4 regions of the Pseudoalteromonas sp. SG43-8 genome follow, and region 2 is predicted to be linked to each of the others. Evidence: predicted binding sites of a transcription regulator. Region 2 holds the regulator's gene; each other region holds the start of a gene.

Region 1 (8,241 bases), on a different contig from region 2:
CTTCCACTGAGCCGCTATAATTTCATCAAAGGCACGCCTGTTGTAAATTTGGGTTAACCCATCAATTTTGCTTATCTTTTCGAGCTTAGAATTTTGCTCTTTTACTTGTTTAATTAACGCATTAAAACCGCTAATTAAAACGCGCATTTCTAAAAATTGATTAGTGAACCTCAAAGGCTGTAAATCGTTTTTAACCAACATTGAATTAATAGCGGACGCACCACTAATAAGCGGTTCAATAAAATAACGATTTACAATATAAAAACCTAATAATGACATTGCAAAAAACATAAACAGAATAAGCTTTAAATAGTGATCAAATAAAACTGGCAGTGTTTGGTGATGGTGCTTAATGTTCAAAGCAAGCAATGGCTTACCATTTACATCTAGAATCACCCTCTTCCTATGAGTGGCAATGTCCTCTTCTTGGAGGCTCCCTTTAAGCGTCGCAATATCGTTTAAAGAACTACCGTGTGCTATTTGTGTATAGCTAAGCTCCACTTGTGCAATTTCCGCTAAGGATTTGATCAACGACGGTCTTACTTTTTTTATAAAAACAATACTACCAACAGGCTCACCTGTTTTATCTGTTCGCTTTATTACATGCGATGCAAACATGATAGGGCCGCCCGCTGTTTGTAAAAAACCAGAATGACTTAAACTACTGTCGTCATTAGCAGCTTTTGGATTAGGAATAATTGCGCGGTTTAATTTATTAACCTGTAAATCTAAATCAGGCGCATCAAACTCCCTATGCTTCATATAATCATACGCTTGTCCGTAAACCATATTAAAGTTTACATCGTAGATAAACACACCATCAATTTTGAGAGAATAGAAGGTATCCCCTACAAAGTTTGAATCTACATATTCTGTGTCAAAATCAGCCATATAATCATAGGTGTCATCCCATACGGCGTAGTCATAATTGAGTGTTTCTAAAAATATAAACTCTCTATCAAGCGCAATTTTAAGACTCAGTAATTCACGATTTTGATAATCTTCAATACTAGTGTTTATAGTCGGCAGGCTAAAAAAATAGCGGTACCCAACTAATAAACTTGTTACAAAGCACATTAAAATTAAAGTACCTATTATTACAAAAAATCTTAATGTCATAGTCTCTATCTAATCGTGTAGAATTAAGTCAAAGTAGCTTACGTTTTATGTTTTAGACTTCGACATCTAAATTATAAATAATTAGCTTCTTACTAAAGCGTAGTATAAATTCATGAGCAGGAATAAACAAAGCTTACTATTAAGTTTTATAGCGTTAAAACTTTAGGACTTTCAATAATATATTTAATATAGACATAAAATCATACCAATTCGCTTAATTAAGTGGTCTATTTTGAGGACAGAAAAACGTGTTGATAGCTAGGCAAAAAATTCGCTATTTAGTTGTTCTAAATGAGCATTTTTTAACGCAGGTAGCGACACGTTTAGCCCTGCAAAATGATTAAGTATTATTGCGGATTGGTATTACACATTTAATGTAATACAAAAATCTGGAACTATTTCGCTACCGAAACTTCCACTTTCGATGAAGATGAACTCGCAAGATCCAGTACTTCATAATAATTTAAGCCTTCAATTTTTTTACCAATAATAAAATAATTCATTTCATTCATCATGGTTGGGTCGCCTAAAACATCTTCTGCGCTTTGCACATCAGAAAATTGAATTGCAATTAAGGCGCCTATAAAGCGCATTACATCTTGAGATTTTAATGTCTTTAAAACTTTATGAACTCCGGCCTGAGTTGACTCAGGTGTAGAACCATCAAATCTAAAATCACTTTTTGTACTAGCGCATGCACTAAGCATTAATATTGATAGTGCGATCAGTAAATGTTTCATATATATCCTTATTTTTTATTCGTGATACTTGCGTATCATCGCCACTTTACCGTTTTCAAGTTCTATTACTTCCATCATTGTGGAGGTGTATTCTATTGGCTGCTTACTTTGCGGGTGAATGCCCTTTGCATGACTCTTATAACGAATAGCAAAGCCTGTATCATTAAACACAAATGTATTAAGCAGTGTGCTTTCAAACAACGTGTGCGCACCTAAGTAAAAACTCATACCTTTGCGCATCTGCTCTTTGCCATCAGGAGTACGTGAGTCATCCGGTTGATACGGAATATGCTGATTACCAATATCATCGGTTAACAATGCAAGATAAGCCTCAAGCTCTTTAGCACCTGCGTTAGGTGCTTGTGTTGCGGTCATTGTTTTATAGTATTGCTGCGCAAATGCATTTAAGTCGAGTGGCTTTTCAGCATAAGCCGAAAAAGCAGTTACTAGAGCCAAACCTAACGTTAAAAGTAACCTCATTGACTATTCCCTGTAGTTAAAAATATTTTATAGGTACATTACCTTAGTAAGTTCAATAATCAAACAAAATCAGTTTTAAGTAAATTAACACCTACATTTTGCTCTTTACTCTATTTGTTGCAACGCTGTTGGCTGGGTCGTCTGGCCAAAAATGTTTAGGGTAGCGGCCTTTCATTTCCTTTTGCACATCGCGGTAACTGCTATCCCAAAAGTGGGCTAAATCTTGAGTAAGTTGCAATGAACGTTTACCTGGCGATAGCAGCTCCATAAGCAATGGCAATTTACCGTTGGCAAGCATAGGCGTACTGGTCAAGCCGTAAACTTCTTGCATACGCACGCTTAGCTTTGCGGGGCCATCAAGCTGGTATTCTATTTTTATATTTGAGCCACTTGGCACCGTTAAGCGCAGTGGTAACAGTGCTTTTAAAGCTGTTTGTTGTTGCCAATCAAAACAGTTTTGTAATGCTTCAAAGTAGTTAAACTTTTTAAGCTGCGTGAGCGTTTTAATATCTTCTAAAAACACGCCTAGCCACTGCGCTGCATTTTGAATAAGTTGTTGCTCGTTTATTTGCGGGAATTTATCGGGCATTAAATTACTTGCTAGGCTCATACGTATCAGCAATTGTTGCGCATCAGGTTGCTCGTTAAATAAAGCAAAACCGTGTTTAGTAAATAAGCTAAGCCACGCTTTAGCACGCTCGCTCTTATCTAGTTTTTGTTTACTAGGCTGGCTGCTGAGCGTTATAGCCCCGAGTTTCACTTCATCTTGATGAATAAAGCGCGCTGATTTTTCATCAAACTCACAACGAGTAAGTTTACTAAATAAATGCGGTAAAAATTCTTGTAACTCAAATGGGTTAAGTGCGGTGGCTGCAAATATACGCCCACCTTTGTGCCCGCCCATGGTTGCTATAGCTAAGTAATCGTCGTTGTGCCAGTAATCGACATTTAACTCAGCACCAGCACCATTGGCAAGTAAATAACCATTACCGCGTTTTTTAGCGATGCGATCGGGGTATGCCAATGCCACTAGCAAACTAATATAATGCGTATTTAATTCGCTGTTTTCGTCTTTTACTTTTAAGCGGCTTTGCCAATATTTTAACTGTTGTTTAAATACCGGATGCGGACGTTGCTGCTGGCTATGCAGCGCTAAACTCAACTCGTTTGCGCTATTTACTCGGCTCTCAAGTAATGCCACTAAATAAATAGCGAGCCTAAAAATACCAGGGAGTTGGTCATCAAGTATTTGTGCTTTCAATAGCATATGCGCCAAACGAATATCAGCACCAAAACCTAACATTTTACTGCCAAGCGGTGTGAGCTTACCCTTGCTATCAATAGCTTCTAGCATGTTAAGCAGGTTACTTGCTTGCTCACATTGTTGCTCAGTGGGCTTATCGAGCAAGGTTAGCTCATCAATACTGGCTCCCCACTGCTTTGCCTCAAGCATAAGTTGGCTTATGTCTGATGTGAGTATTTCGGGATTGTCGTGGCTATTACGTCGCTCAAAGGTTTGCTTTGAGCCAATGCGATAAACAATGCCCGGCTCTATTCGTCCTGCACGCCCTGCACGCTGAACAGCAGACGAGCTCGATATACTTTGTGTTGTGAGCTCAGTAACCCCTGTTTTTAAATTAAAGGTGGCTGCACGGCGCTTGCCGCTGTCAATTACAATGCGTATACCTTCAATAGTTAAACTGGTTTCGGCTACATTGGTGGTAAGCACTACTTTGCGCATGCCGTTTAGTGCAGGAGCAATAGCAGTTTGCTGATTGGCTTTATCCTGCTCGCCAAATAGCGTTGCAACTTGGCAGTTACTGGGTAGATCGGTGAGCGCTTGTTGCACGCGTAGTATTTCAAATTGCCCAGGTAAAAACACCAATGCGCTACCTGTTTGCTCATTAAGTGCTTGTTTTATTATGTTAGGAATTGCATCAAGCCAGCGACTTTCATCTTTTATGGGTATGTATACTTCATCTATTGGGTAGCTGCGACCGCTCGATTGAATTACAGGGCAGTCAAAAAAGGCTGTATAGCGCTCTGTATCTAGCGTTGCCGACATAAGCATAATAGTTAAATCTTCACGCAGTGCACTTTGGGTCTCGAGCGCAAAGGCAAGTGAGGTATCGGCTGCAATTGAACGCTCATGAAATTCATCAAATATCAGTAAATCTATATCGCTTAATTCGGGATCGTTTTGCAGCATGCGGGTTAGCATACCTTCGGTAACTATTTCGAGGCGTGTATTAGCGCTTACTTTACTCTCGCCCCTAATCCGCAAGCCCACACTTTGCCCAACACTCTCGTTTTGGCACTTTGCTAAATAACTGGCTATATTACGAGCAGCTAAACGGCGAGGCTCTAGCATTACAATCCGTTTAAAATGCCCATCGCGCATAAGCTCTAGCGGTAACCACGTAGATTTACCCGCACCAGGCGGTGCTTGTAATAACGTAATAGGATTACTTTGTAATGTAGTAACGAGTTGTTGATATATGTCTTGAACCGGCAGCACAGCTATTTACCCTAAATTGCTTTGTGTGCATTGTAACAAAAACCAAAAATAAACGCGCCGCTAAAGCTGTGTGGTTATAAAGGATTTAATTAAGGGTTACATAATCAGAAATAATTACAGACCGCTCTGTACATTTTTTAAGGATGTGCTCACAACATTAATCATTACTGCCTCAATAAAAACATAACACCATGATTATAAATATAAAGTAAAGATTTAACTTGTTGGTACACGCCTTGCTCCTTTTATACTGAACGTTAATTAAATCTAAGTAAGGAGAAACTTATGAACAGCGATCGTATGAAAGGTAATTGGAACGAACTTAAAGGTAAGGCTCAACAAAAATGGGGCGATCTTACTGACGACGATTTAGACAAAATTGAAGGTAGCCGTACAGAGCTTGTGGGTAAAATCCAGCAGCAGTATGGTAAATCTAAAGAAGAAGCAGAGCGTGAAGTTGATGAGTTTGAAAAAACTCACTAATCGCTAACTTCTAAAAAAACCGCCATTTTGGCGGTTTTTTTGTTCAAGCTGTAGGTTATTTAGCTACGCTTTTAATTGGTTACCAATCGGTAACTGCCTAATACGTTTTCCGCACGCGGCAAAAATAGCATTACATAATGCTGGCGCATAAACCGGTGTAGATGGCTCGCCTACCCCTGCTGGTGGTGCATCGCTTTGTACTATTTCAACGTCAACTTCAAGAGGTGAGTCGCTCATACGCGGTACGCGATAATCATGAAAGTTACTTTGCTGCACGCGGCCTTTATCAAAGGTAATACCATCGCTGATTGCAGTTGTAATCCCGTAAATAGAACCACCTTGAGTTTGGTTTTTAACGGTGTCAGTGTTTACAACCGTACCCGCGTCAATGGCAACCCACGATTTAATTACGTTTAAATCGCCAGCATCCGACACTTCTACTTCAACTACCGTAGCTACGTAAGTTAAAAAGCTTCTGTGTGCTGCTATGCCTAAACCTCGCCCTTTAGGAAGCTCTCGACCCCATTTACTCATGTCAGCTACTTTTTCAATAACATGGCGCAGTCTGCCAATATCTAAAGGGTAAACCTCTTTATCGCCACCGTAATTATCGTATGTAGCATTTTGCTCTGTTACATCAACAATACGACTCGGACCTATGGTGTCTAGTAAATAGTCTTTTTGGTCGCGACCGGCTTTGTGCGCTGCTTCGCCAATAAATGACTGAATAGCAAAGGCATGAAAAATATTTGATACAGAGCGCATCCAACCAATTCGTGCTTTGGCTTGCGCATCACCGTTTTCTAACTTCATGTTAGGTGTGTTAATTGGGTTATCGGTAAACCCTAAGCGCAGTTCAAAGCTTCCTGGCGTAGTCGCCCCTTCTGAAAAGGTAGAGGTAATTGGTGAAAACGCGGTGCGGTGTAAATAAGATTCTATTGCGCCATTTTTATCTAGCGATGCTTCAATGTGCTGAGCCGAAACCGCATGGTAAAAACCATGTTGTATGTCATCTTCACGCGTCCATTGCACACGAATAGGTTTGCCTACTTTCATTGAAAGGTAAGCTGCTTCTGCTGAAAAGTCAGGTTTTGACTTACGCCCAAAGCCGCCTCCTAACATGGTAACGTGAACATTAATTTTGCTCTCATCCATGCCAAGCATTGCCGCCACTGTTTTCATATCGGCTTGTGGGTTTTGCGTAGCAGCCCATATATCAACACTATCTTTGTTGTACATAGCTGTTGCACACGGCGGCTCCATTGGTGCTTGAGCAAGATGCGGCGCGTAATAATCAGCTACGAGTTTATTGCTCGATTTAGCCAACACGCCCATGGCATCGCCTTTATCACGTATGTTTGCCTGTGGAGTTTGTACTGTTTTTAGTAATGACTTTTTAAATTTTTCTGAATTGTAATCGCCATTTTTGCCATCATCCCACACAACTTTTAATGCTTTACGCCCTTGCCATGCAGCCCATGTGTTTTTAGCTATAATCGCAATGCCGCCTTTTGGCTGAAACTGCGGTGCGCCTTTTGGAGCAGGTATTTCAATAACATCTATAACGCCGTTTATCGCTTTTGTAGCACTGGCATCAAACGACTTAACAACACCGCCTACCACTGGCGGGCGTTCAATTATAGCCACCAGCGCTTGTGGTTCGCGTACATCGGCTGCAAATATAGCTTTACCTGTTACTAAATCGGCTAAATCTATGTGCGCCATGCCAGTATTAATATAACGCCATTCTTTGCGTGTTTTAAGTGTTAGTTTGTCAGCTTCTGGTGGCGTTATTGTAAGCGCTAAGTCGATTAAATCTTTATAAGTAAGCGATTTACCTGAGCTGTGTGTAACAACGTGTTGATTAGCAGTACAGGTTTCTGGATCAACTTTCCAAAACTTAGCGGCAGCATGCTGCATCATGTAACGTACACTTGCGCCCATTTCACGCAGGCGCTGCATGTTGTAGCGAATACTACGCGAGCCATCGGTATTTTGATCCCCGTATTTAGGGTCGCCCTTACCCTGAATAACAATAACCTTATCCCATGCGGCTTCCATTTCATCGGCAACAATTTGTGCAATCGCGGTGCGAATTTGCTGACCCATTTCAGAGCGATGGCAGGTTATTTCAACCATGCCGTCTGGGCGCAGTGCAATGAATAAGTTTGCGCGTTTTGCTTGCTCAGATGGCTGCTCTAATACACCCGCAAATGCTCTTGGCGCACTGCCTACAAAATAAGTACCAAGTACCAATGCACCTATAGCACTGGTTTTTAAAAACTTACGGCGGTTTAAATCAAAATATTTGTTATCTTGGTTCATACTTCTTCCCCTTGTTCATTTGGGTCAAAATATTGAACACTCGCCATTGTTTTAGCAGCTGATTTAATTGCTTTATGAATACGCGGGTATGTACCACAACGGCAAATATTTCCCGACATATTACTTACTATTTCATCGTCAGTTGGGGTTGGGTTTGCTGCTAATAAACTCGCAGCTTGCATCATTTGGCCGCACTGGCAAAAACCACACTGCGGTACTTTATGCTCAACCCATGCTTGTTGCACTGGATGGTCGCCCTGCTCGCTTAGCCCTTCAATTGTCGTAATTGAACGCCCTGCTGCTGCCGCTACAGGCAATACACACGAGCGCTGAGCTACCCCATCAATATGCACGGTACACGCACCGCACTGAGCCATACCACAGCCAAATTTAGGCCCAGTTAAATTCAATTCATCTCGGAGATACCATAATACTGGCGTTGACGGATCGCCAGAAAACTCATGTTTATTACCATTAATGGTAAGCGTGATCATACTAAACTCCTTGGCAAGGCGCTTTACAGGAGGGTTCCTTGTTGCGCGAGAACTATTTTATACTTACTACTTTTAGCCTACC
Region 2 (8,241 bases):
TATTGGCGCATTAAATATGCAAGACCTATTAAAAGCAGGAGTGTTATAAATGCAATTTGAAGAACTCTATCAACCGCTGAGCGATGATGCAAAAGCACGCGCTAAAAAAGTAAAACTACTTATATGCGATATTGATGGTGTATTTTCTGATGGCCGTATTTACCTTGGCAATCAAGGTGAAGAGCTAAAAGCATTTAATACAAAAGATGGTTTTGGCATTAAAGCACTTATAAACAGTGGCTTTGAAGTAGCTGTTATTACTGGTCGTCATTCACAGATAGTACTACAACGTATGAGCAGCTTAACCGTACAGCATATTTATCAAGGCCAAGAAAATAAGCTCATTGCCTATCAAGAATTAAAAGATAAACTCAACCTTAGCGATGAACAAATTGCTTATATTGGTGATGACGGTCCTGACATGCCTGTTATGGAGTTAGTAGGCTTTGCCGTTGCAGTAAATGATGCCCACCCACTTATTAAGCGTTTGTCACATTATGTAACGCAAATGCCTGGCGGTTTTGGTGCTGTGAGAGAACTCACCGATTTGCTCATGCTTGAAAATGGTAAAGCATTGACTACACAAGGCACTAGTTCATGAATGCAGCGCGCATAATATTAAGCGTTTTATTCATTAGCTGTATGGTTTGGCTTTGGTACCCTTATTTTACACAAACAAATATTGTGCCTCAGGCTGAGCCTGAAGTTGTTGCTAAGCCTGATTACATAGCTATTGAGCTCAAACAGACAGCCTATGATGAGCAAGGTAAAATTAGCCACAAAGTCACTGCGGCTAAAATGGAGCTATACCAGCAATTAGGTTTCACGTTTTTCGAAAAACCCATTTTCACTTTATATAACGAACAACAAACGTGGCAAATAAATGCAGACGAAGCAACATTATACGAAGATAAACAATTAATTTTAGAAGGTAATGTGGTTGCCAAAAACTTAACCGATAACGCCATGATAGACAAAATCAATGCTGATAATATTCAGGTTGATATAAAGTTATTAACAATGCGTTCGGAGCAACCCGTCATTATCACTGGACCCAATTTAAAAATCACCGGTAAAGGCCTAGAAGCCGACTTAAAAACCGAAGTGATAAAACTAATTAACCATACGCGAACCATATATTATGACCAATAAAATATTAAAATCACTTATAATTCCTACACTTATACTAGCGTTTAATAGTAGTGCTGCAGAACAAAACACGCAACCTGCTGCCAATCAAATTTCAATAAGTGCCGACAAGCAAGAAGGTCAATTAAAAGCTAATGTCGGGATTTTTGAGAAAAACGTTGAGATTATTCACGGTAATCGCCGCATTACAGCCGATCGCCTAGAAGTACACAAACGTGATGAACTTGGTGATAATAAACAATTATTAATTGCCACAGGTAGCCCTGCGCACTTTGAAGAAAAGCAATCAGACGGCACGACTATGAGCGCCAGTGCTGATGAAGTACGTTATGATGTATCTAAGCGTTTTTTAACGCTTGTTGGTAATGCACAAGTATCGCAAGCCGGACAAAAAATAAATGCTAAAAGCATTACCTACGACATAGAGCAGCAGCTCATCAGTGCCGAAAAAGATGAAAACTCAACTGACCGCGTTCACACGATTTTAGTACCGATCGAAACTAAAAAAAGTAAAAAAGGCGATAAAGGTCAACCATGAGCACATTAAAAGCAGAACTATTGGCAAAAAGCTATAAAGGTCGTGAAGTTGTAAAAAACGTCGGCCTTGAAGTACAAGCTGGCAGTATAGTTGGCTTACTTGGCCCTAACGGTGCTGGTAAAACAACGACTTTTTATATGATTGTAGGGCTTGTTCCTAGCGACAAAGGTAAAATATCTATTGATGATAACGATATTACTCTTTTACCTATGCATAGTCGTGCTAGATTAGGCATAGGCTACTTACCGCAAGAGTCATCAATTTTTAGAAAGCTGACTGTTTATCAAAACTTAATGGCCATTTTAGAAACGCGCAAAGAACTAAATAAACAAGCCAGAGAAGACACGCTCAATAACTTATTAGATGAATTTAGCATACAACACATTCGTGATAGCCAAGGTATGGCATTATCGGGTGGAGAACGTCGTCGTGTAGAAATAGCACGAGCGCTGGCAGCAGATCCTAAATTTATATTACTGGATGAACCGTTTGCCGGTGTTGACCCTATTTCGGTATTAGATATAAAGAAAATAATAGAACATCTTAAAAATCGTGGGATTGGAGTATTAATTACCGACCATAACGTAAGAGAGACCCTTGATGTTTGCGAAAAAGCCTACATTGTTTCTCATGGGGAGCTGATTGCATCAGGTACTCCAGAACACGTATTAAATGATAAAACAGTACGCGATGTTTATTTAGGCGAGCAATTTAGGCTGTAACATTTACGCCATGTCTTTAAGCATCTGCTAGTATTAATTATAACAACATAAAAGGATTGTTAGAGATACATGAGGCAATCACTACAGCTGCGCATGGGCCAGCAACTTACAATGACTCCACAGCTGCAACAAGCTATTCGTTTGTTGCAACTCAGTACATTGGATCTCCAGCAAGAAATACAAGAAGCTCTCGACAGTAATCCACTATTAGAGGTTGAAGAGGCAGACTATTCTGAAGACGCTGCTGGTAAAAACGAGCAAAAAGCTGATACCGATGACATAACTGTTAGCGCATCTGCTGATGATGCTCCGAGCGAATATGAACAAGATACTGGTGAAGCACTTGCAAAAGACACGCTAAGTGACGACATGGCTATGGATGTTAGTTGGGATGAGTACATGAGTGCCGCTCCTGCAGCCTCATCAGGTCCAATGCCTGAAGACGAATCAATATACCAAGGCGCCTCTACTGAAACGCTCCATGAGTATTTAATGTGGCAATTACAACTAACGCCATTTAGCCCTACCGATGAAGCCATCGCTATTGCGATTGTAGAGGCCGTCGATGATTCAGGTATTTTAACATTAAGCTGCGAAGAGATTTTAGAAAGCTTTAATCAAGAAAACGAAGATGATAACGAAGTCGAACTTGATGAAATTGAAGCGGTATTAAAACGCATCCAACTGTTTGATCCTGTGGGTATTGCTGCACGTAGTTTACAAGAGTGTTTGTGTATTCAGCTTAATCAATTTGATAAAGAAACACCTTACATTAATGAAACGAAAATGATTTTAACCGAGCATATTGATCTATTAGCAGCTCGCGACTATCGTACATTAATGAAAAAAACTAAGCTTAAAGAAGAAGAGCTTAAAGAAGTGATGACACTAATACATACTCTCAACCCAAAACCTGCAGATACTATTGTAAGGGAAGAATCTGAGTATGTTATTCCTGATGTGTCAGTTAAAAAAATTAAAGGCCGCTGGGTTGTCGAATTAAACCCAGATAGCATGCCTAAAATTCGTGTTAATAGCCAATACGCGGCAATGTCTCGCACTGTAAAATCAAGTGGCGACAGCCAGTTTATTCGCTCACATTTACAAGAAGCTAAATGGTTTATTAAAAGCTTAGAAAGTAGAAACGACACGCTATTAAAAGTTACTAATTGTATTGTTAAGCAACAACAAGGCTTTTTTGAACATGGCCCTGAAGCCATGAAACCAATGGTTTTAAATGATGTCGCTGAAATGGTAGAAATGCACGAATCGACAATTTCGCGCGTGACTACTCAAAAGTACATGCATACACCCCGTGGTATATTTGAGCTTAAATATTTTTTCTCAAGCCATGTAAGTACTGAAAACGGTGGTGAATGTTCATCTACAGCAATACGTGCGCTTATCCGAAAATTAATCGCAGCAGAAAACTCAGCAAAACCATTGAGTGATAGCAAAATAGCGGATATATTGGCTGAGCAAGGAATTAAAGTAGCGAGACGTACAATCGCAAAATACCGCGAATCTCTTGCTATTCCACCGTCAAATCAGCGTAAAAGCCTGATTTAAGACGCTAAACTAAGAGGGTAATGCTTATGCAACTAAACTTAACTGGTCGTCACGTAGAATTAACCGATTCACTAAGAGACTATATTAATACTAAATTTGCGAAGCTTGAAAGACACTCTGATCATATTAATAATGTTCATGTCATTCTCGATGTAGAAAAGTTAAATCAAAAAGCAGAAGCCACAATACACGTAAGCGGTGCTGAGCTATTTGCCTCTACAGAACATCAAGATATGTATGCCGCTATTGACTCGTTGATCGACAAGCTCGATCGCCAAGTAATCAAACACAAAGAGAAGCTTGCTCGACACTAATATGATGAAATTAAGTTCACTTATATGCCAGGACTGCAGCAAAGCTGCGGTCCTTTTTAATAGCAAAAAAAGAATTTTAGAGTTCATTAGCGAACTTGCTCACGACAAACTTCCGTATTTACCGCAACAAGATATTCTTAATGCTTTAATGAGCAGAGAGAAATTAGGTAGTACAGGTATAGGGCGTGGCATTGCTATTCCTCATGGAAGAATGAGCGGTGCAGAAGAGCCTTTGGCTTTAGTGCTCGTTAGCGAAACTCCAATAAACTTTGATGCAATCGATAATCGCCCTGTTGATATTTTTGTCGCACTCATCGTACCAGATGGCGATAACCAGCAGCACTTAAAGACTCTAGCAACCATTGCTGATAAACTAAACAACAAAGATTTTTGTAAACAGTTACGCAGTGCAAAATCTGATACTGAGCTTTACCAAGTTATTGTCGATCAATCATAGTTTTATAAAGGGTGTTAAATGGAGTTAATTATCATAAGCGGCCGTTCTGGTTCTGGAAAGTCGGTTGCTTTGCGCGTTGTAGAAGATTTAGGTTATTATTGCGTTGATAATATTCCAGTAAACCTACTACCTTCATTAGTTCGCAGTGTGTCTGATAGCTACGATAAAATTGCTGTTAGCATAGATGTGCGCAACATCCCTAAAGAACAAGATGAATTTAACGATATTCTTGAATACTTACCAGGCTTTGCAAACCCTACGTTATTTTATTTAGATAGCGACGATCAGACATTGATCAAACGCTTTTCTGAAACACGCAGATTACACCCACTATCAATAGACTCGTTGCCGCTTGATTTAGCCATCAAAAAAGAAAAAGAATTACTTGATGTATTAACCACTCGCGCCGACTTTATGATAGATACGACTGATTTAAGTGTTCATCAACTCGCTGAATCTATTCGTGAAAAGATTTTAGGTAAAAAAGATAAGCAACTGATTGTCACATTTGAATCATTTGGTTTTAAACACGGTATACCAAAAGAAGCAGACTACGTATTTGATGCACGCTTTTTACCAAATCCACACTGGGAACCAGAGTTAAAGCCTTTAAATGGGTTAGATCAACCGGTTAAAGACTATTTAGCTAATCACAGCATAGTGCAAAAATTCACATGGCAAATTCAAACATTTGTACAAACGTGGTTACCGCATTTAGAACGAAATAACCGCAGTTATTTAACCATTGCTATTGGGTGTACAGGCGGGCAACATCGTTCTGTGTATTTAGCGCAAACTATCGGTGAAAGTTTTGCAATGACACATCCCAATGTAAAAATTCGCCATCGCGAACAAGAAAAATAATATAGCTGAATAATCACCTGTTCAGCTTAGGTAGAGTAAGTTATGCATTGTGAAGATACCTTTTTAATAAAAAACAAATTAGGCTTGCACGCCAGAGCAGCTACTGTGCTTGCGCAATTAGCAGTACAATTTGATGCGACAATCACATTATTCCAAGATGACAAAGAAGCAGCAGGCGATAGCGTACTTGCACTAATGTTACTTGAAAGTAGCCAAGGAAAAGAAGTTAAAGTTGTTTGTAAAGGCCCTGATTCTGAGCAAGCTTTACACGCTGTTGGAGAATTAATAGCACAACGCTTTAATGAACAAGAATAACCTGTTTTATAAAAACAATATTCGCATTACTAATGCTTCAATTAAAACAGGTATATAAAATAAATAGGTTAGTAACGCCAGTTAACTCACCTCCCCCCATAAAGTAATATAACAATTTATAAAGGACGCCAATGCCTGAAGCTTTTGAACAAGATTACCCACTACAGCAACTAAAACAGGTGACGAAGTCACTCAATAGTGGTCAATTTGTTCAAGTTAGGCGCATGCTCGCAAAAACGGCTCCTTGTGATACCGCATTATTATTAGAATCATCACCGCATAAAATTCGCCGACTGCTTTGGCAATTGGTCGATCCTGATGTGCAGGGTGATGTTCTTGAAGAGTTATCTGAAGATGTTCGTTTAGGCATTATTGCCCAAATGGAACCTAAGCACATTGCCGCCGCAACTGAAGACATGGGCCACGATGACTTAGGTGAAGTATTACGTAGCCTGCCAGATACCGTCTATAAAGACGTTGTTAGCGCGATGGACATTCAAGACCGTGAACGTGCCACGCAAGCACTGTCATATCAAGAGCGTTCAGCAGGTGCGCTAATGAACACCGATACGGTGACCATTCGCCCTGATGTAACACTCGATGTTGTACTTCGTTATATTAGACTGCGTGGTGAGTTACCAGAGGGTACAGATGATTTATATGTTGTTGATAAACATAACTGCTTTATAGGCGCTTTATCGCTAAGTACATTATTAACTAATCCGCCAGAAAAAATTGTCCGCGATTTAATGGATGAAGATTGTGAGTCTATCCCAATCTCAATGGATGAAAGTGAAGTAGCGCAATTATTTGAGCGCCATAATTGGATATCGGCCCCTGTGGTGGACGATAACGACCAACTCCTCGGTCGTGTTACTATCGATGACATCGTTGATGTAATCCGAGAAGATGCCGAGCATAGCCTATTAAGCCTAGCCGGTCTTGATGATGAAGAGGATACATTCGCGCCTGTACTAAAAAGCTCTAAAAAACGCTCAGTTTGGCTAGGAGTTAATTTACTAACCGCACTTGCAGCTGCTTTTGTAGCTAGCTTTTTTGAAGGCACTTTAGATGTGCTCCCTATTTTGGCTGTGCTTAACGGTATTGTCCCTTCTATGGGTGGTGTTGCTGGTAGCCAATCATTAACGCTTGTTATCCGTGGTATTGCAGTAGGTCATATAAACCAAACAAACCAACGTTTCTTGATGATGAAAGAACTGGCCATTGGCGCGCTAAACGGTATTTTGTGGTCACTATTAATTGCGGGTGTTATTGCGCTATGGCAGTGGGACTTTATGCTTGGTGGCGTACTCGCCTTCGCTATGTTTATGAACTTAGTGGTGGCAGGTGTTGCTGGTGCAAGTATTCCAATAATTCTTAAAAGAATGAATATAGACCCTGCTCTTGCAGGGAGTGTGGTGCTAACCACAGTGACTGATATTGTTGGTATATTCGCCTTTTTAGGTACTGCTACATGGTTGCTGATATAAATTAAACGCTTTAAATGTAAAAAACTACAGCAAAAATACTTAGGGTAAATCAGTAGCTATGGCAACGGATACCAAACATAAAAATGACATACCTAAAAAAACGCTAAAACAAAAAAGCGTATCCATATTAAAAAGTGTACTGGTATATAGCTCTATATTTTTCGTCATATATACCGCCGTCAATTGGTGGCGGCAACCTGTCATGCCAGCAAATCCTCAACTACAATTAATCGACTATGAAGGGCAAAACATTAATTTAGCAGCAATGAGCCAAGATAAACCCACGCTTGTGTATTTTTGGGGAACTTGGTGTCCTATTTGTAGTATTACCTCCCCTGCCATAAACGAACTCGCAAACGAGAATAAATACCCCGTCGTGAGCATCGCGATAAAATCAGGCTCTGATCAAGAACTGCATGATTATTTAAATGAGCAAGGCTACAGCTTCAGTACTGTTAACGATCAACAGGGGGAGATATTTTCCGATTGGCAGGGACAAGTCACGCCATCTTATATAATCTTAAAAGATAATAAAATGACGCAAGGACTCACCGGCATTCAGCCGTTATGGTCACTTAAATTGCGTTTGTGGTTATCATCAATGCTTTAAAAAAAGCTAAACTTAGCACAGGATATCTAAAGAGAGGGGCTCTAAAACCTCACTCTTTATCACCTACAATAATATAGATAATAAAGAGCAAGGCTTACTTAATTTGCGTATGAAAAAGCGCGTACCGCAATTAGCCTTATCTATTAGCAAATAAAATTACTAACGTGTACTTTGACGATTACCGCCTACTTTTGGCTTAGTGTTTGCCTTTTT
Region 3 (8,241 bases), 190 kb from region 2:
GATTTATCAAGTGTTGAGCTGCGCGATAGGGTGAAAGACTATTGGAATATTTTAACAAGAACAGAACCACAATATCCAATAGCTGCTGCAAAAAAAGGTCTTGCAGGTTGTGTAGAACTCATGACTATCATTAATTCTGAGGGTAGGGCGCAAGGATATAAAGTAACCTCCTCATATCCTAAAGGGTTATTTGATGAAGCCGCAGCTCAATCTTTAAGTACATGGGCCTGGTTGCCTACTAACGTAAATGTAGCTAAACAGCCTGTTCTTACTCATATTAGAATTGATTTTACTATTGAATCAAAACCAGTAGGTGAAAAATATTTAAAGAATTGTCCGGCTGGCGAAGCATTTCAAATAACGGGAGAAAGAAGAAAGTCATAAGATTTTAAGTGGAGTATTTATATACCTCACTTTGGTGGTGCGTTTGCATAACAGGTAATTGATGCAACTACTTAAAAAATTATTTATAACGAATTGATAAGGAAATGCTATGAAAGCTCTCTATTTATTACTCCCCTTGAGCATGATGCTGACAGTCTGTAGCTCAATGTCTGATAAACAAATAAACGATGAAATGCCGAGTTTTATTGATTTATCAAGTCCTGAACTGCGAAGTAAGGTAGGTGAATACTGGGATGTTGCTAAAAGAGTTGAGCCGCGATATCAGATAGAAGCTGCAAAGAAAAGTATTTAAGGCTGTGTTGAGTTTGCTATGTTAATTAATTCACAAGGTGAAGCCCAAGGGTATAAGGTTGTCTCGTCTTACCCTGAGGGCGTGTTTGATATTGATGCGGCAGCTGCTGTGGGTTTATGGAGCTGGAAACCGACAGTTGAAAATACGAGTAAGCAACCGATTCTAACTTATCTCAAAATGGATTTTATGGTGAGCCCAAAACCTACTGATGCAGAGTACTTAGCGCATTGTTGTAAAAATAAAGTCTAAACGTAATTAATAGTATAAATATAATAAGCTAGGTGTTTGTGTACCTAGCTATAAGATTACTTACTTGCATATAAACTGTATTCACTTAGCGTTAGCTTGCCGTCTTTGTCTTGATCATAGCTTGAAAATCGAGACCACAAAGCGGGGTCTACAGCGGTTTCTGAACGTGTTAAAAAACCATCCTGGTTTTTATCAAGTTTTTCAAATTGCTTTGCAACATTGTTGCTTGCAGCAAAGCCTAATGTGCTAAAAATACTAAACGCAAAAAGCGCTATATAGCTTGTTTTTTTCATGAAAAATACTCAGTAGAGGTTATCGGTAAGGTAATTTTTAAATTCGATTAACGAAATTTGGTTATCTTGGTTTTTGTCCCATTTTACAAATGTGTTTAATAGTTGTGGTTGGGGATCAAGTTCGTCATGCGTTAAATAGCCACTTTTGTCGCTATCGAGGTGATCAAAGCGTTGCTTTACATCAAGTGCAGCGGCATCAAAGCTTAATAGCATTAAGATGCTTATAATAAGGGGAAGTATCTTCATGGTGTTCCTTCCAAAAGATGTATTTAAAGTTTGTGGCTAAAATAAAGTGAAAAGGAAAAAGCACTTGCCGTAATTTAACTCCCAACATTAAATCCTTTTACACACTCCCTCAGGGATTATGGCAAATGCTTTTAATTCCAGTTTACCTATAACAAGCTTAAGTAAAGCTTAATCAGTAATTACTCATTAAGGTTTAAAGCTTTCAAATTCTTTTTTTGAGATTTTTTCATCACCGTCTTCATCTAAGTCGGCAAACTGTCTCATTACTTCCTTGTCTTCCTTTGCTTCTGCAATTGATATTTGTCCGTCCATGTCTTTATCTAAGTGGGCAAAACGCACATTTGTTGGCGATGCAATTACGGTGGCACTAATTGCTAAAAACATTAATGAAAAAGCGGCTATAAGTTGTTTCATAATCACGTTCCTTATTAAATGAGTTTATTGAATAAATTTTTTGAATTCATCTAGCGACAATTGCCCATCTTGATTAGTATCAATTTGAGAAAAATTCTCGTGTAACACAGCATCTTCACCTGCTTCGGCTTCACTTAATGTGCCGTTACTGTCTTTATCAAGTTCGTTAAAAGTCGCGTGAACGTCCATTGCGTGTGCATTAGCGCCTAAAAAGCCTAAAGTCAGTAATGATGAAATTACTAAAATGCGTTTGTTCATAATTATTTCCTTATTGATTAAAGTTATTACTCCTATTACAAAAATGGTGCCAATAATAATTGTTGTTATTTTTCAAATGGTTATTTTTTTAGCTTTAAGCCAGTGAGAAGTTTTTACTGGGTTTATTGTAATTTTTGTGCGCCTTTTGCAACACTATTCAATGGGGTTAAAGGGGAGTTTATTAAAATCAACGAGTTACGTTGTCTCTATTTGGCGACACATTGTTTTGTAGTGTTGGCTGTTAATCGTATTAAATATAATTGCTGGTTCAGCTAGTGTATAAGGTAAGCACTTAATAATAGAACGCTTAACTTAAAAGGACTAAACGAAATGCCAGCAACCATAGCTAAAAAATACCAAGCAATGCTTAACTGGCGGCCTAATTTAATTGGGCAATTTGCAATGAGTATGCTGCTTTCGTTACTGCCGCTTTCTATAGTGGTGATCGTATTTTTAAATGCGCTTAATAAGCAATTAGCGGTTACTCAAAGTATTGTGAGTAGTAACTACCAAGTTACCAAATCGTTTAACACTTTAAAGCAAGAGCTCAACAGCCTTGAACGCGCTACTAGGCAAAACTGGGTATTAAAAAGTGAATCGCTAGATAAGCTCATTGTCGATAAATGGCAATCATCCCTACAAAGCATTGATGAACTCAAATTTGTAAACACGAATAAAGAGTATATCAACCAATGGCAACGCTTATATACCACCTTACAAACCGCGCATGTAAAACTCGTTGAGCAAAAACAACAACAAGCTGAGCTATTTGTGCCAGTGAGCGATTTAATTGCTGAACTTACTTTATGGTTACGTGATAAAAACGAAGCGCAAATTACCAATAACCAAAATGAGCTTACAAGCCTGCAAGCGTCATTTATAAACTGGCTGGTGGCACTTATCCCTCTGACTTTAATTGTTGGGGGAGGTTTTTTATGGCGCATAAGTGGGCGGCTAAAAGGGTTAACTACGGTTATTGATAAGCTTGGGCAGGGGCATTGGCAGCAAAAAATATCTGTGAAAGGTTCAGCTGAGCTTGTTGAACTAGGAGAAAAGCTCCAATGGGTACAAGAACAGCTTCATATGCTTGAGCAGCAAAAAGATACTTTTTTACGCCATGTAACTCATGAGCTAAAAACGCCGCTTGCTTCAATGGTTGAAGGCACTGACTTATTAACTGATGAAATAGTAGGCCCAATTACTGCTGAGCAAAAAGCAGTGCTTGAGCTTATTAGCCAATCTATGGTGCGCCTTCGTACAATGATTGACAGCTTGCTGAGTTATAATGCGATTCGCACCAGTAAAGACAGCTTAAGCGAAGTTGAATTTAGTCTTCTTATTAATAAAATTAATAGCCATTTTGAGCATCGCTTAAGTGCGCGTCAGCAAGCTCTGCAGTGGCAAAACACTTTACCTAACAAACCGCTTGCTTTACCTAGTGAGCTTATTGAGATGATTTTAATACAGCTTATTTCAAATGGCTTAAAATTTTCACAAGATAAGCAAAGCGTTACTATTAATTTAGCGCTTGAGCAAAACCAGCTTTGTATCGTTGTGATTGATAAAGGCTGCGGTATTAAAGAGCAAGAAAAAACTCAAATTTTCAGCGCATTTTATCAAGGTAAACACAGTAAAAATGTTACGCTGCAAGGCAGTGGACTGGGTTTAACTATTGTAAAAGAGTCTGTTGAACAGCTAAGAGGTACACTTAGTGTTGAGCATAACGAGCCACATGGTTGCCGGTTTTCAATTAAAATTCCCATAACAAAAAATCTAGGAGTTAATTAACATGCGCTTGCGTTTAATCGCTATTTTATGTGTGCTCAGTAGCAGCATGGTTATATCAGGTTGTGAAATTAATAATGGGCAAGAAGAGCGTGTGTCAATTACACCTGCACCTGTGGTCGATACAAAAAAAGCGAACGATAAAAACAGTAACCCTAGTCCAAAGCCTAGACCAAAAATTGAGCCAAGCTATCCTCCTGCAGAGCAGGTTATTGCATGGCATGCTAATCAGTGTGGTGGATTTAAATTGGTACCTAGCAAAGATGTTTTTACAGGCGAAAGCGAGCTTAAACGCTTTTTTAAGTTCATGTGCTTAAACATAAATGATGATCCAAATACGGTAATGACTCAGTTGCTAAAGCTCGATCTTGCTTACTTTTGGCCTGATGACATAAAGCAATATTTATGGCTTCAAAAGCAGCAAGTAACTATGCAAATAAATGCTAAAAAAGAGCAGCAAGCACTTAATAATAAAATGCAAGAAACCCTCTCATCGTTAGCAACGATTGAGCAGCAACTTTTACTACGAGAAGAAATGAAGGAGCAGTAATGATGGCCGCAACTAAAGTACAAGGTGCAAAAGTATTACTCGTAGACGACGACGCTAGCTTATTAAAACTGCTCGCTATTCGTATTGAATCAAAAGGATACGAAGTAACAACCTGCGAAAGCGGCTTAACTGCACTACAAATACTTAAAAGCCAAGTGTTTGATGCCGTTATAACCGACTTACGCATGGATGAAATGGATGGTATGGCACTGCATCGTCAGCTGCAAAGCCGCTACCCTGCATTACCTGTCATTATGATGACAGCGCACGGCTCAATTCCTGATGCCGTAGAGGCAACTAAGCAGGGCATTTTTGCATTTATAACTAAACCAGTGGATAAAGACGAGCTATTTGACAGCCTTGCTAAAGCGATAGAAATTCATGGTGTTAACGCCGATGAAGCTGCACCTAAAAGTAATATAGTTACGCGCAGTGGTGCCATGCTGCACTTGTTAGAGCAAGTAAAACTACTTGGGCCAACCCAAGTTAATGTACTTATTTCGGGGGCTAGTGGTACTGGTAAAGAATTACTCGCACAGGCGATTCACCAGCATAGCCATGTAAGCGGTGGCCCTTTTGTTGCAATTAACTGCGGCGCTGTACCAGGGGAGCTTTTAGAGTCCGAATTATTTGGTCATAAAAAAGGCTCGTTTACGGGTGCAATTAAAGATCACCAAGGTTTGTTTCAACAAGCACAGGGTGGCACGTTATTTTTAGACGAAATTGGCGATATGCCGCTTAACTTACAGGTTAAGTTACTGCGCGTATTACAAGAAAAAACAATTCGCCCAGTAGGTTTTCAAGAAGAGATAGCAATTGATGTACGCATAGTGTCGGCAACACATAAAAATCTTCCTGAAGCTATTTTAAACCAGCAATTTAGAGAAGATTTATACTATCGCTTAAACGTAGTTAATTTAAAATTACCGCCACTGTGTGAGCGCCGCGAAGATATAAGCTTATTAGCACAGCACTTTAGTGCAAGCATTGCTAAGCGCATGAACCAAACTGAAAAACACTTTGCAAGCGATGCTATGCATGCGCTTGTACGTTACGACTGGCCAGGTAATATCCGCCAATTACAAAACGTAGTAGAGCAGGTTGTAGCATTAACGCCAAGCGATGTTATTTCAGAGCACTTAGTGTTAGCTGCGCTAAATAGTAACGAAACAAACGTAGAACCATTATCACTAAACGACGCTAAAAAAGAGTTTGAGCGCGACTATGTAATTAACACTTTAAAAATGGCAGGTGGTAACGTAGCTGAAGGCGCTAAGCTTGCCAAGCGCAATCGCTCAGATTTTTATAAGTTGATTAAAAAGCATAATATTGATGTTGATAATTTAGGTTAAGGAAAAGCATGCAGTTATTTATGGTGTATTTAGGGGGGCGAATTCAGGGTTGCCACATTGAAATGCATGATATTCGTTTTGTAGTAGGGGAGAATATAGAGCAAACCTACTCAAAGTTAAAAAGCCAATGGGTAGGCGACAGAAGTAGTGTTCACATGGATAGCTACATGGCAATTAATCATATTGATGGCTTTAAAGTAGAAGTTGTTGATAGCTATGTGGAGCAAAATAAACAACTCTATTTTGTAAATTTAGGCGCTTACAGAAGTGATTCTATGGCTGAGCAACATGACTTTGCACTGTATGTTGCAAGCAGTAGCCATGAAGCTAAAGAGCGCGCTAAAAACGATTTGCTCGCAGGGCTTAGTCATATTCATAAAGATGATTTACATGATGTGGACGATTGCTTTGCCATTGATTTACTCGACAGCCAGCTAAACATTAAGCTCACGCCCAGCGGTATATCGCAGCCGATAAAGCCAGACTGGTTTGGCTATCACATACTTTAAATTATAATAAGTAGCTAAAACAGAGTAGGATTAAGAGTCCTGCTCGTTTTGTTCATCCTTTTCGCTTTTAGCCGCCATTTTAAACGCCACAATAACCAACCCAAACATAGCAAACGGCAGTGCTGCCAACATGTATTCAACCACATTACTGTCTTGAAAATTTGCTTGTAGTAAAAAGTGACCCGCCACACACATCAAAATAACCACTAATAAAATGGGTAGTAACATGAGTTCTTTTTTTGATGAATGGTTTTTCATTAATTATGAGGCTATAGCTAAAAATAATGCGCCATTGTAATGAGCTTACTTAAGCTTGGCAAATACCGCAGAATTTTTTAATTAATGATATGATTAGCGTCAAACAATTGGGCAAGTGTTATTGGGAATAAAGTGAAAAGTAACTTAAAACAAGTTTACCTCGTTGGCGGTGCAGTGCGCGACAAACTGCTAAATATAAAATCAAAAGATAACGACTATGTAGTGATTGGGGAAACACCAAAAACGATGGAATCGCTTGGTTTTGTGCCAATAGGTAGTGACTTTCCGGTTTACTTACACCCAAAAACAAAAGAAGAATATGCACTAGGGCGCACAGAGCGTAAAAGTGGCAAAGGCTATACTGGCTTTGTGGTTGATGCCAGCCCAACCGTTACGCTAGAAGAAGATTTAGCAAGGCGTGATTTGACCATAAATTCAATGGCGCTTGATGAACACGGTAATATTATTGACCCGTTTAATGGCCAAACTGACTTACAAAATAAAACACTGCGCCACACCACTGAGGCATTTGTAGAAGACCCTGTTCGAGTACTGCGTATTGCCCGTTTTTTAGCGCGCTATGGCAGTGATTGGCGTATTCACCCAAGTACCTATGCATTAATGCGCGAGCTTAAAAATAAAGGTGAGCTCAATCATTTAGTACCTGAGCGCGTGTGGCTTGAAACCGAAAAAGCACTGGGTGAAAAGCACCCTGAGCTTTATTTTGAAGCACTGCAAGGTTTAGGTATTTTTCCAGAACTTGAGCGCATGGTTAATGTACCGCAACCGGCAAACCATCATCCTGAAGGGGATGTATTTGTGCATACTATGTTGGTACTTAGGCGTGCAGCCGATTTGAATTTTAACTTAGAAGCACGCTTTGCTGCACTTACCCATGATTTTGGAAAAGCGCTGAGTTTTAAAAAGTATGGAAACCTACGAGGGCACGAACGCGAAGGCGTTGCAGTTATTGAGGCGTTTTGTGAGCGCTTAAAAGTGCCAAACCGTTTTCGCGATGTTGGTGTACTCACCAGTGATAATCACACCCTTTGCCACACGATTGATCAGTTAAGGCCGCAAACCATTCACAAGCTAATAGTGACTAACTTAAATGCGTTGGTACACCCAGAACGTTTTATAGCGTTTACCCAAGCATGCCAATGCGATGCACAAGGGCGTGGTGAAACACTGGTCGATAAGCCATACCCGCAAGCAGCTAAGCTGCGAGCAATTCATACTGAACTGCAAAAAATGGATAAGAAACAAGTAGTGCAAGATGCACTTAAAAATGGCAAAAAAGGCCCTGAAATAGGCGAAGAAGTAAAACTTGCAGAAATAAACTGCATTAAAGCATTTTTAGAACATGAGAAGTCCCAAGCGTAATAAAATTAGACTAAGTAGTGCGATACGCCTTGGTTTTTAGTCGCGTCGTGCTTTCTTAGCTCTTTGTAATTGGTGTTTTTTGGTTTTACCTCTTCAGACTTGGGCTTTTTAGAGGGCCTGTATAAGTCAAAAATAAAGTCTAGTTCTTCACGCTCTAGTGATGGTTTCATGAGTATTCCTTCAATTTAATACTTTAATATGATGTAGGGTATGGTCATTCGACTGAATAAAAAGTGAATAGTTACAT
Region 4 (8,241 bases), on a different contig from region 2:
TTTGATGCCAACATCACGACACTAATTGCTGCCATTATACTGTTTGCAGTGGGCACTGGTCCGATTGCGGGCTTTGCAGTGACACTTGCGATTGGTATTTTAACTTCAATGTTTACAGCCATCGTTGGTACCCGTGCGGTAATCAACTTATTTGTTGGTGGTAAACGCATTGATAAACTTTCGATTTAAGGAGCAGACATGCAAATTTTAAGTTTGGGTAGTAGAACCCTTCGTTTCATGTCTCTTCGAAAAGTGGCCATGGGTTTCTCGACGCTACTAATTTTAGCGTCGTTTGCATCAATTTTTATCAAAGGCCTAAACTTTGGTTTAGATTTTACCGGCGGTACTGCGGTAGAAGTGGGTTTTTCACAACCGGCTGACCTTAAAAAAGTACGTGATGCACTAGCTGATAATGGTTTTGCTGATGCATCAGTGCAGCTATTTGGTTCAAGCCAAGAAATTTTAGTTCGCTTAGCACCACGCGGTAGCGATGTAAAAGCTGAAGTAATTGGTAACCAAGTAATCGATGCACTTAAAAAAGCAGACGACAGCGTAGTAATGCGCCGTATTGAATTTGTAGGCCCAAGTGTAGGTGAAGACTTAAAAGAGCAGGGTGGCCTTGCCATGTTAACTGCGCTTATTTGTATCTTAATCTACGTTGCATTTCGTTTTGAATGGCGCTTTGCAGTTGGTGCGGTAGGTGCACTACTACACGATGTTATTATTACTGTGGGTTTATTTTCGGTATTAGGTTTAGAGTTTGATTTAACTATATTAGCGGCAATTCTTGCGGTAATTGGTTATTCACTCAATGATACGATTGTTGTATCAGACCGTATACGTGAAAACTTCCGTAAGGTACGCATTGACGATACGATAGAAATTATTGATATTTCACTTACGCAAACACTTAACCGTACACTTGTAACATCAATCACGACTATTTTAGTATTGATTGCCTTGTTTACATGGGGCGGACAAACCATTCATGGTTTTGCAACTGCATTACTGTTTGGTGTGTTTATTGGTACTTATTCTTCGATTTATGTTGCAAGCTCTGTTGCTATAGCAATGGGCGTAAGCAAAGAAGATTTAATACCAGAAGTAATTGAAAAAGAAGGCGCAGACCAAGACGCTATGCCGTAATGGTTTTGTAACTACTTTAAAAAACCGCTCATTGAGCGGTTTTTTATTGCCTGTAATATATTTATGCTCACGATTGTTTTAGCTTTACTGTGCAAGTATGAATAAACAGTGCTAACTTTGTAGAGCACGCCATGAGTGTAACGTCGTACTATGTATTTAAGATAAGTATGAATAGTGCGGTTATTAATAAGTACAGTTACATAATATCGTCATCTTTTATTTAGGCGCTGGAAGCTGTTTAGCTTAAATAACGCGATAATTTAAACTATCAATAATAACTGTTAAAACTACCGATAATAACTAGGGTGATAATTATGTTGCCATTAAAGTATTTGATTAACGTAGTAAGTTTGTTTGTATGCAGCGCTTTAGCGAGTGAGGTAAATATCGTAAATGTAGCGCAGGAGCAGCGTGTGCAATATGCTCGTGACGACTACCTTAACGAGCTATTAGAAAAAGCACTGGTGAGCGCACAATACCCTGCAGAGATTAACCCCGTTTTAATTCATCCCCATCAACAACGTACTTTAATAGCACTAGATACAAAAAATTTAGATTTATACTGGAGTATGAGCAGCCCCGAAAGAGAGTCTTTAGCTATTGCGATTAAAATCCCATTATTTAAAGGCTACATAGGTAAAAGGGCACTATTAACAAGTAAGAACAGCATTGCTAGATTTAAAGGTATTACTAGCTTAGAGCAGTTAGGTAGGCTTTCTGCGGTACAAGGTCATGATTGGCCTGATACAAAAATAATGGCGTTTAATGGCCTGCATATAAGGCCGTTTGCAAATTATCAGGCTATGTTTGCCTTAACAAGTGCAGGGCGTATTGATTACTTCCCACGTTCATTTATCGAGGTTAATTCAGAGCTAGCGGCAAATAAACAAAGTAACCTAGTGATAGTACCTAATTTATATATGAGTTATCCAACAGGGTTTTATTATTTTGTATCAAATAGTAAGCCAGAGCTTGCAGTGGCAATTAAAAAAGGGCTTGAGATAATGCAAAAAAATGGCGAGTTTGATGCTTTATTTGATGAATATTTCGCAAAAGATTTAAACTCGTTACCTTATGAAAAAGGTAAAACAGTAGAGTTGAAGCTAGATAACCCTTATTTTTAGGCACAAAAAAAGGAGCCTGGGCTCCTTTTTAGTATGCTATTAATAGCATTTAATTAGCGAAGTAACGACTCAGTTAATACTGGACGAATTTCGCGAATAATTGCTTGAGTCAGTTTTGGTGAACCACAGATAATATTGCCGCTGTGGTTATAGTTATTACCACCGGCGAAATCTACAACCATACCGCCCGCTTCTTTAACCATAAGTTCGCCTGCAGCAGAGTTCCAAGGTTTTAAACCAATTTCAAAAAATCCATCAACACGGCCAGCTGCAACGTATGCCATATCTAAAGCAGAACAACCTGCACGGCGAATATCAGCAGTGTGTACAAATAATGCTTTAAACGCTTCAGTGTATGCATCCATGTGGTTTTTGTTTTTAAACGGGAAACCAGTAGCAAGTACAGTGCCTGCAAGAACCGTAGTTTTGCTAACGCGTAGACGTTTACTGTTTAACTGAGTGCCTTGACCGCGAGATGCAGTGAAAAGCTCACCGCGAATTGGATCATAAATAACAGCTTGGTCTAAACGACCTTTAACTTTAAGTGCGATAGAAACCGCGTAATGAGGGATACCTTTGATGAAGTTAGTTGTTCCATCGATAGGATCTACAATCCATTGGTAATCATCATCCTTGCCTTTATGCTCACCTAGTTCTTCACCAACAATTGAGTGAGTAGGGTAAGACTGTAAAATAGTGTCACGAATTACGGCTTCGGCTTCTTTATCAATGTTAGTTACTAAGTCGTTAGCGCCTTTTTGTTGCACTTCAACTTTTGATAAATCTTCACTTGCGCGAAGTAAAATTTTGCCTGCGTTGCGCGCAGCGCGAACCGCAATGTTTAACATTGGATGCATGGTATTACCTTTGGGTTGTAAAAGAACGTTTATATATTTCAGCCGGCGTATTTTAGCGACTTTTGCCATAAAGTAAACAATAAACCCCAAATACTTGTGTTTGTTTTTTATACAAGATTGAAAAGTGTATATATTTTTAAAAAATAATTATCTGCATTTAAATAAATTAATTTTAAATAACACTTTACCTAAAGTTAACTTGAGGTTTTATCGTGCTCCTAACTTAACTGATAGGATAACATTATGTATTTAGAGCACGTAAACTTAGTCGCGAGTGATATAGATAGTATGCTTACATTTTATCGCGCTGTATTTCCACATTGGTCGATTAGAAGTGAGGGCAGAGGCGATTGGCATGGTAAACCAAGACGCTGGGTACACTTTGGAGATGACACGCATTACATTGCGATAAGCAGTCATGGTGAAGGTGAAAACAGAAACTTATCGGGCCATCAAATTGGTTTTGCACACTTTGCTTATGTAACTAATAATTTAAGCGCAGTAGTAATGCGCTTAAATAAAGTGGGTTTTACTCTAAGCAAGCAAGGTAACGAGAATCCTTTCAGAAAGAATGTCTACTTTATTGATCCTGCAGGGTTTGAAGTTGAGTTTGTAGAGTATTTAAGTGATATACCAAGCGAGCGAAATAACGATTTATAATAAAATACTAAGCAGCACGCTAAAGTGCTGCTACTCAATTATAGTGAGCGATTATTATTACCCGTGCCAAACTGGGTTTTTAGCTCATTTGCAAAACTTATAAATTTTTCTTTAATTGTGCGCTTTATTTTCACCTCAACCGAGCCCATTACTGCCTTTCCTTCAATATGAATTGTAGGGCCTTGGCGTTTGTTAAGCGACACAGATTTATTTTCAAGGCTACTTAAAATACAAAACATTTTAGACACTACATTGACATGCTCTGGTACGTAAATTTCATCGCTACCAAAAATACAGTTAACGTGAATAGTTACATTTTGATGCGCAAAAATAGCATCGGTAAAATCAAGCACCACCGATCCCATAAAGTTACTCAAATATATATTTTTTGGCACAACCCACTGACCACTTCGCTCGTTAGATCCTAAAATACTGCGTAATGTAAAATCATCATCACTGTTTTGCTGTGCACTATAATGTGGTGTAAATTGCGATTGTTTTTCTGCTTTATATTGCTGATCGGTATTAAGTGTTAAGTCTTCTACTAAGGCTAGCAGAGCTTCGTTATTAGGTGCATCCATCGCATTATCTAAACGTCTTTCGAATGCATCAACAGAAATAACACCATGACTGTAATTATAAATTAATTGATCAATCACTTGTTCGCGTACTTGCTCTATTGGGCGGTCTTCAACTTTTACAGACATGAGTTATTCCTTATTATATTTACTATTGATACTGCTCTTGTAGTTAGGCTGCAAACCGCGTACCAAATATAATTTCATTAATTATCAATTGGTTATTTTTTAACGGTGTTTTTTGTTTTGTTATATTAACGATAGATTAACCAAAAGAGCAATTATCTAGCTATTTTCACTATTTGAGAAAGTTTTACCGAGTAGCCTGTAAATAGTTACACAAACATAGATAAGGTTTTATCATTTAATTAATTCAAGTCTTTGAATTTTAAGTGTAAATAAAGTTGGCCTGAAGCTCGCATTAGTTAAAGTGTCTTTAATCAAAAGGAGAAAGATTATGAAAACATTTAACAAATCTATTATCGCAGCTCTAGTTCTTGGTACTACGGCTATGGGTGCCCAAGCAAACAGCTGGGAAAACGAAAGTAAAGATGCTTGGATTGATGGTAAGGCAGAAACCGTTCTACTTATGAACACTAATCTAAACAACTTTGACATTAACACTGATGTAAAAAATGGCAAGGTAGTACTTACAGGTAAAGTTAATAGCGAACTCGATAAAGAGCTAGCAGAAGAACTTGTACTTAGCCTAGATGGTGTAACTGATGTTGATAACAGCCTTACTGTTGTTAAAAGCATGGACACCGAAGATAAAAGCAACGACATGATGGACGATGATGATAACGACCTAACGGACGCTAAAATCACCACTGTAATCACAACTCGCTTCCTGTTTGACTCAGAAGTAGGTGGTACAGACATTGATGTTGATACCGACAACGGTGTGGTAACTCTGAATGGCTCTGTAGAGTCTGAAGCTGAAAAGCAACTAGCAGTTAAAATTGCTAAAAATGCTGAAGATGTTCGCGACGTAGTTGATAAACTAGCTATTGTTGCTGAATAATACAGTATAGTTAAGGCCCAGTAATACTGGGCTTTAAGTCTTTTCAATGTTTAATTTAAATGGAGTTTGATCATGGATATTATTCGTATAATACTTTCGGTTTTATTACCGCCATTAGGTGTGTTTTTGCAAGTTGGCTTAGGTATGCATTTTTGGTTAAATATTCTATTAACACTGCTAGGTTATTTCCCAGGGTTAATACATGCAATCTACATTATTGCGAAAAAATAATGACAGATTATATATTGTGTAAGCCGACTACTGAGGTTTAGCTAAATACTTTAGTACCGATCGGCTCACAATATTAGTTTTTAAAGAATTTTTAGATAGTTTTTAGATAGTTTTTTAGGTTAAATCCAATTTTTAACGCCCTTCAACCCATTGATTTACTTCCTTAACTCTCTCCCAATATTATTTTAAAACTATACTTATTGTTTACTAATAAGCTTTCCAGCTAACAGCCGCGCTCAGATTCTGACTTGATGCCATTTAGGAAATCTTCAACATTAGTGTGTTTATACATCTATAATATACAATCAAATACTTTATTATTTAGTGACAATATTACCTTCACTTCTAGTGTTATCATTAAACTAGGTTTTAGGCATATTGAGGCAGTTAATTGAATATTCGACTTATAATGTCAGGCGTTGTGTCTTTCGTTTTTTATTTTAGTTGGGCCTACTGGGCAAATAGTGCGGCAGACATTGCTAAATCGGTTACGCTTCAAGCTGCATTAGTGCAAGGTTTGTATAGTGGATTTGTAACGCTGTTTTTTACCTTTATTTTAGAAATGGTCGTCAACAAGTATAAGTTTAGTTATGTAACGCTTGCGTTTGTAACTCCAATTATTTGTATGTTTCATTCTAAAACACCACAAAACGTAGCAATACGACAAAGCTTCAATAATGCAATTAACTCTAGCGCCTCGTATTTAAGTAACAAAAAAATAGCAGGTGTACTTTTTGCGCCTATTATTCCGATTACTGTTCAATCGAGCTTAGTGATTATGGTGAATGTAATTAATCAGACACCTAATTTGGCACTTACAGTAGCCCCAAGCATATTTTTTACAGCCTTGTATGCCTACACATATATGTCAGCTTTGCTTAAAAAGTAGAGGGTTAAATATAAAAGACTATATGGGATAGGTTTTGTTTATAATTTAATACAGTGAATAGCACGGTAAATACTTTACATTTTATGTTTATGCCCACTTAAAAGATTACTATTTAAGCAGTTAGCTTGTTGATTGTTAAAATAAAGGTTTTTGGTAGTGACAAGCACCTAAAAAGTTTTTATACTGCAACCCGCTTTAGTCGCTCTGTGACTGAACGCTTAAAAAATTAACTGCCTGGCAGTTATATAAAGTTGGCCCCTTAGCTCAGTTGGTTAGAGCACACGACTCATAATCGTTAGGTCCCCAGTTCGAGTCTGGGAGGGGCCACCACTTTTACAAATTTCCCAAGTAAATACCTATCCAAATTATTTAAAGCTACATTAATTTAATATTGTGTAATTTTTATTCTTTAGTTACCCCTAATAATAAACGTAATCTAAATAAAATTAATCCATAGATTAAGCTAAGCTTTCTTAAATTTGAAATAGTGCGAATGCACTATTAAATTCCAGCGTTAGATCAGATGCTTTGCTTTATAAGTGACAGTGTTCAGCATTTAATTTCAGAAGACAAAAAGCCCCTATTGGGGCTTTTTACTTACTAGTGTTTACTTTTATTGCTCAAAACTACAAGAGTTAACTAATTTTTACGGTATATCTCATGCTCAATATCGTAAATATTTACGCTTAGACTGTCTGATGCTCTGCAATATGTTTTTAAACATGAAAGTAGTAGTTCGCTTAACATTTGTTTTTGCTCAATTGAGCGCCCTGCCAAAATATGTACCGCGATATGTATAAACCCTGATTTTCCTGCGCCAAGTTGATATTGCTGATAAGCAATAGCACGTGTTTTTATGGTTTCTAATTCAAACAAGTTACTTTCGAAAGCGGTTGTATGAATTTTTTCTACCAATACTTGAGGTAAAACGGGGAGGTCTTCTGAGTGTTCAATAATAATGTGCGGCATTTAGGCGTTTCCTATTATGAGTTACTGCATGAGCGAGAGGTAATTGTATCAAATACAAGAGGGGTCGCTAAACCCTGAGCTATCTAAAATCTTTACTTTAAACTAATTTAGTCGTATTTATTTTTGATGTTAGTATAAAAACAAACAGGTGAACCTTCGCTTAGTAATTTATCTACTAAGTTACCTATATATTCATTAAGGATAAGTATGAAATTACCACAAAAATTTAAACGTTTAGCTTTACTTGCAGGTGCAATTGTTACGTTAAGTGCTTGCTCTGACGATGTTGCGTCGGTAAGCCTTGGGTTATTTACAACTAAAGATGTTGTGGTGAATTCGCAGCAAGATCCTATTGTTGAGGGCGTTACTTGTCATATTAGTCACATAGAGGCTAATTTGGACTTTTCTGATCCCTCTGATATGTCTATAGCGTGTCGTCAAACGGGGCCTATTACAGCGCAGCAGCTACAAAAAATAGACCGTAGCAAGTCGGGCGAGGTGATTTTTAAATCATCTAAAAGTATATTATTTAAATCACTAAAAGTGCGTCGTATTTACGATGCTGAAAATCGTACTTTATTGTACTTATCGTACTCAACTAAAGAGTCCAGTGGAAGCCACCACCATGCGCTATCAACAGTGCCGCTATACAATACTCAAGCGTGGGACTGGGCGCTTACACAAAAAGACTAAGTTAGCACCTACGTAAGCACCTAAACTAAAACCTAAAAGAGCACACTATGTTAGCTTTATTTAAATCAAA

Evidence for each region. Region 2 encodes sigma-54, which starts transcription at its own class of promoters, with help from an activator protein. Its sites were predicted from a motif close to GTTGGCACGNNNNTNGNNT; they were not measured.
Region 1: the regulator sigma-54 is predicted to act here: its motif matches at 5,081-5,099, upstream of H5122_RS11580 (CsbD family protein).
Region 3: the regulator sigma-54 is predicted to act here: its motif matches at 2,193-2,211, upstream of H5122_RS07035 (EF-hand domain-containing protein).
Region 4: the regulator sigma-54 is predicted to act here: its motif matches at 4,769-4,787, upstream of H5122_RS15560 (BON domain-containing protein).

What each region holds. Positions count from the first base shown of each region.
Region 1 covers NZ_JACJEX010000005.1:114,863-123,103, forward strand. The annotation lists gene H5122_RS11560 (diguanylate cyclase domain-containing protein) at 1-1,119, opposite strand, end outside; gene H5122_RS11565 (hypothetical protein) at 1,515-1,859, opposite strand; gene H5122_RS11570 (nuclear transport factor 2 family protein) at 1,875-2,339, opposite strand; gene hrpB (ATP-dependent helicase HrpB) at 2,431-4,857, opposite strand; gene H5122_RS11580 (CsbD family protein) at 5,143-5,340, shown strand; gene H5122_RS11585 (xanthine dehydrogenase family protein molybdopterin-binding subunit) at 5,404-7,665, opposite strand; gene H5122_RS11590 ((2Fe-2S)-binding protein) at 7,662-8,159, opposite strand.
Region 2 covers NZ_JACJEX010000002.1:203,628-211,868, reverse strand. The annotation lists gene H5122_RS06170 (KpsF/GutQ family sugar-phosphate isomerase) at 1-49, shown strand, start outside; gene kdsC (3-deoxy-manno-octulosonate-8-phosphatase KdsC) at 50-601, shown strand; gene lptC (LPS export ABC transporter periplasmic protein LptC) at 598-1,152, shown strand; gene lptA (lipopolysaccharide transport periplasmic protein LptA) at 1,142-1,687, shown strand; gene lptB (LPS export ABC transporter ATP-binding protein) at 1,684-2,409, shown strand; gene H5122_RS06145 (RNA polymerase factor sigma-54) at 2,479-3,978, shown strand; gene hpf (ribosome hibernation promoting factor) at 4,005-4,292, shown strand; gene ptsN (PTS IIA-like nitrogen regulatory protein PtsN) at 4,297-4,749, shown strand; gene rapZ (RNase adapter RapZ) at 4,768-5,613, shown strand; gene H5122_RS06125 (HPr family phosphocarrier protein) at 5,656-5,928, shown strand; gene mgtE (magnesium transporter) at 6,060-7,418, shown strand; gene H5122_RS06115 (protein disulfide oxidoreductase) at 7,621-8,028, shown strand; gene H5122_RS06110 (YgiQ family radical SAM protein) at 8,188-8,241, opposite strand, start outside.
Region 3 covers NZ_JACJEX010000002.1:391,775-400,015, forward strand. The annotation lists gene H5122_RS07010 (energy transducer TonB) at 1-384, shown strand, start outside; gene H5122_RS20190 (hypothetical protein) at 494-697, shown strand; partial or broken gene H5122_RS20195 (energy transducer TonB) at 710-946, shown strand; gene H5122_RS07020 (EF-hand domain-containing protein) at 1,003-1,239, opposite strand; gene H5122_RS07025 (EF-hand domain-containing protein) at 1,249-1,485, opposite strand; gene H5122_RS07030 (hypothetical protein) at 1,672-1,899, opposite strand; gene H5122_RS07035 (EF-hand domain-containing protein) at 1,924-2,157, opposite strand; gene H5122_RS07040 (sensor histidine kinase KdpD) at 2,488-3,945, shown strand; gene H5122_RS07045 (hypothetical protein) at 3,947-4,492, shown strand; gene H5122_RS07050 (sigma 54-interacting transcriptional regulator) at 4,495-5,844, shown strand; gene H5122_RS07055 (DUF1543 domain-containing protein) at 5,853-6,353, shown strand; gene H5122_RS07060 (hypothetical protein) at 6,384-6,611, opposite strand; gene H5122_RS07065 (multifunctional CCA addition/repair protein) at 6,744-7,994, shown strand; gene H5122_RS07070 (hypothetical protein) at 8,000-8,164, opposite strand.
Region 4 covers NZ_JACJEX010000010.1:28,094-36,334, forward strand. The annotation lists gene secD (protein translocase subunit SecD) at 1-189, shown strand, start outside; gene secF (protein translocase subunit SecF) at 199-1,146, shown strand; gene H5122_RS15540 (ABC transporter substrate-binding protein) at 1,461-2,270, shown strand; gene suhB (inositol-1-monophosphatase) at 2,324-3,127, opposite strand; gene H5122_RS15550 (VOC family protein) at 3,371-3,787, shown strand; gene H5122_RS15555 (LiaF domain-containing protein) at 3,826-4,494, opposite strand; gene H5122_RS15560 (BON domain-containing protein) at 4,823-5,389, shown strand; gene H5122_RS15565 (YqaE/Pmp3 family membrane protein) at 5,462-5,620, shown strand; gene H5122_RS15570 (hypothetical protein) at 6,012-6,509, shown strand; tRNA gene H5122_RS15575 (tRNA-Ile) at 6,763-6,839, shown strand; gene H5122_RS15580 (5-carboxymethyl-2-hydroxymuconate Delta-isomerase) at 7,149-7,478, opposite strand; gene H5122_RS15585 (CreA family protein) at 7,686-8,171, shown strand; gene H5122_RS15590 (hypothetical protein) at 8,219-8,241, shown strand, end outside.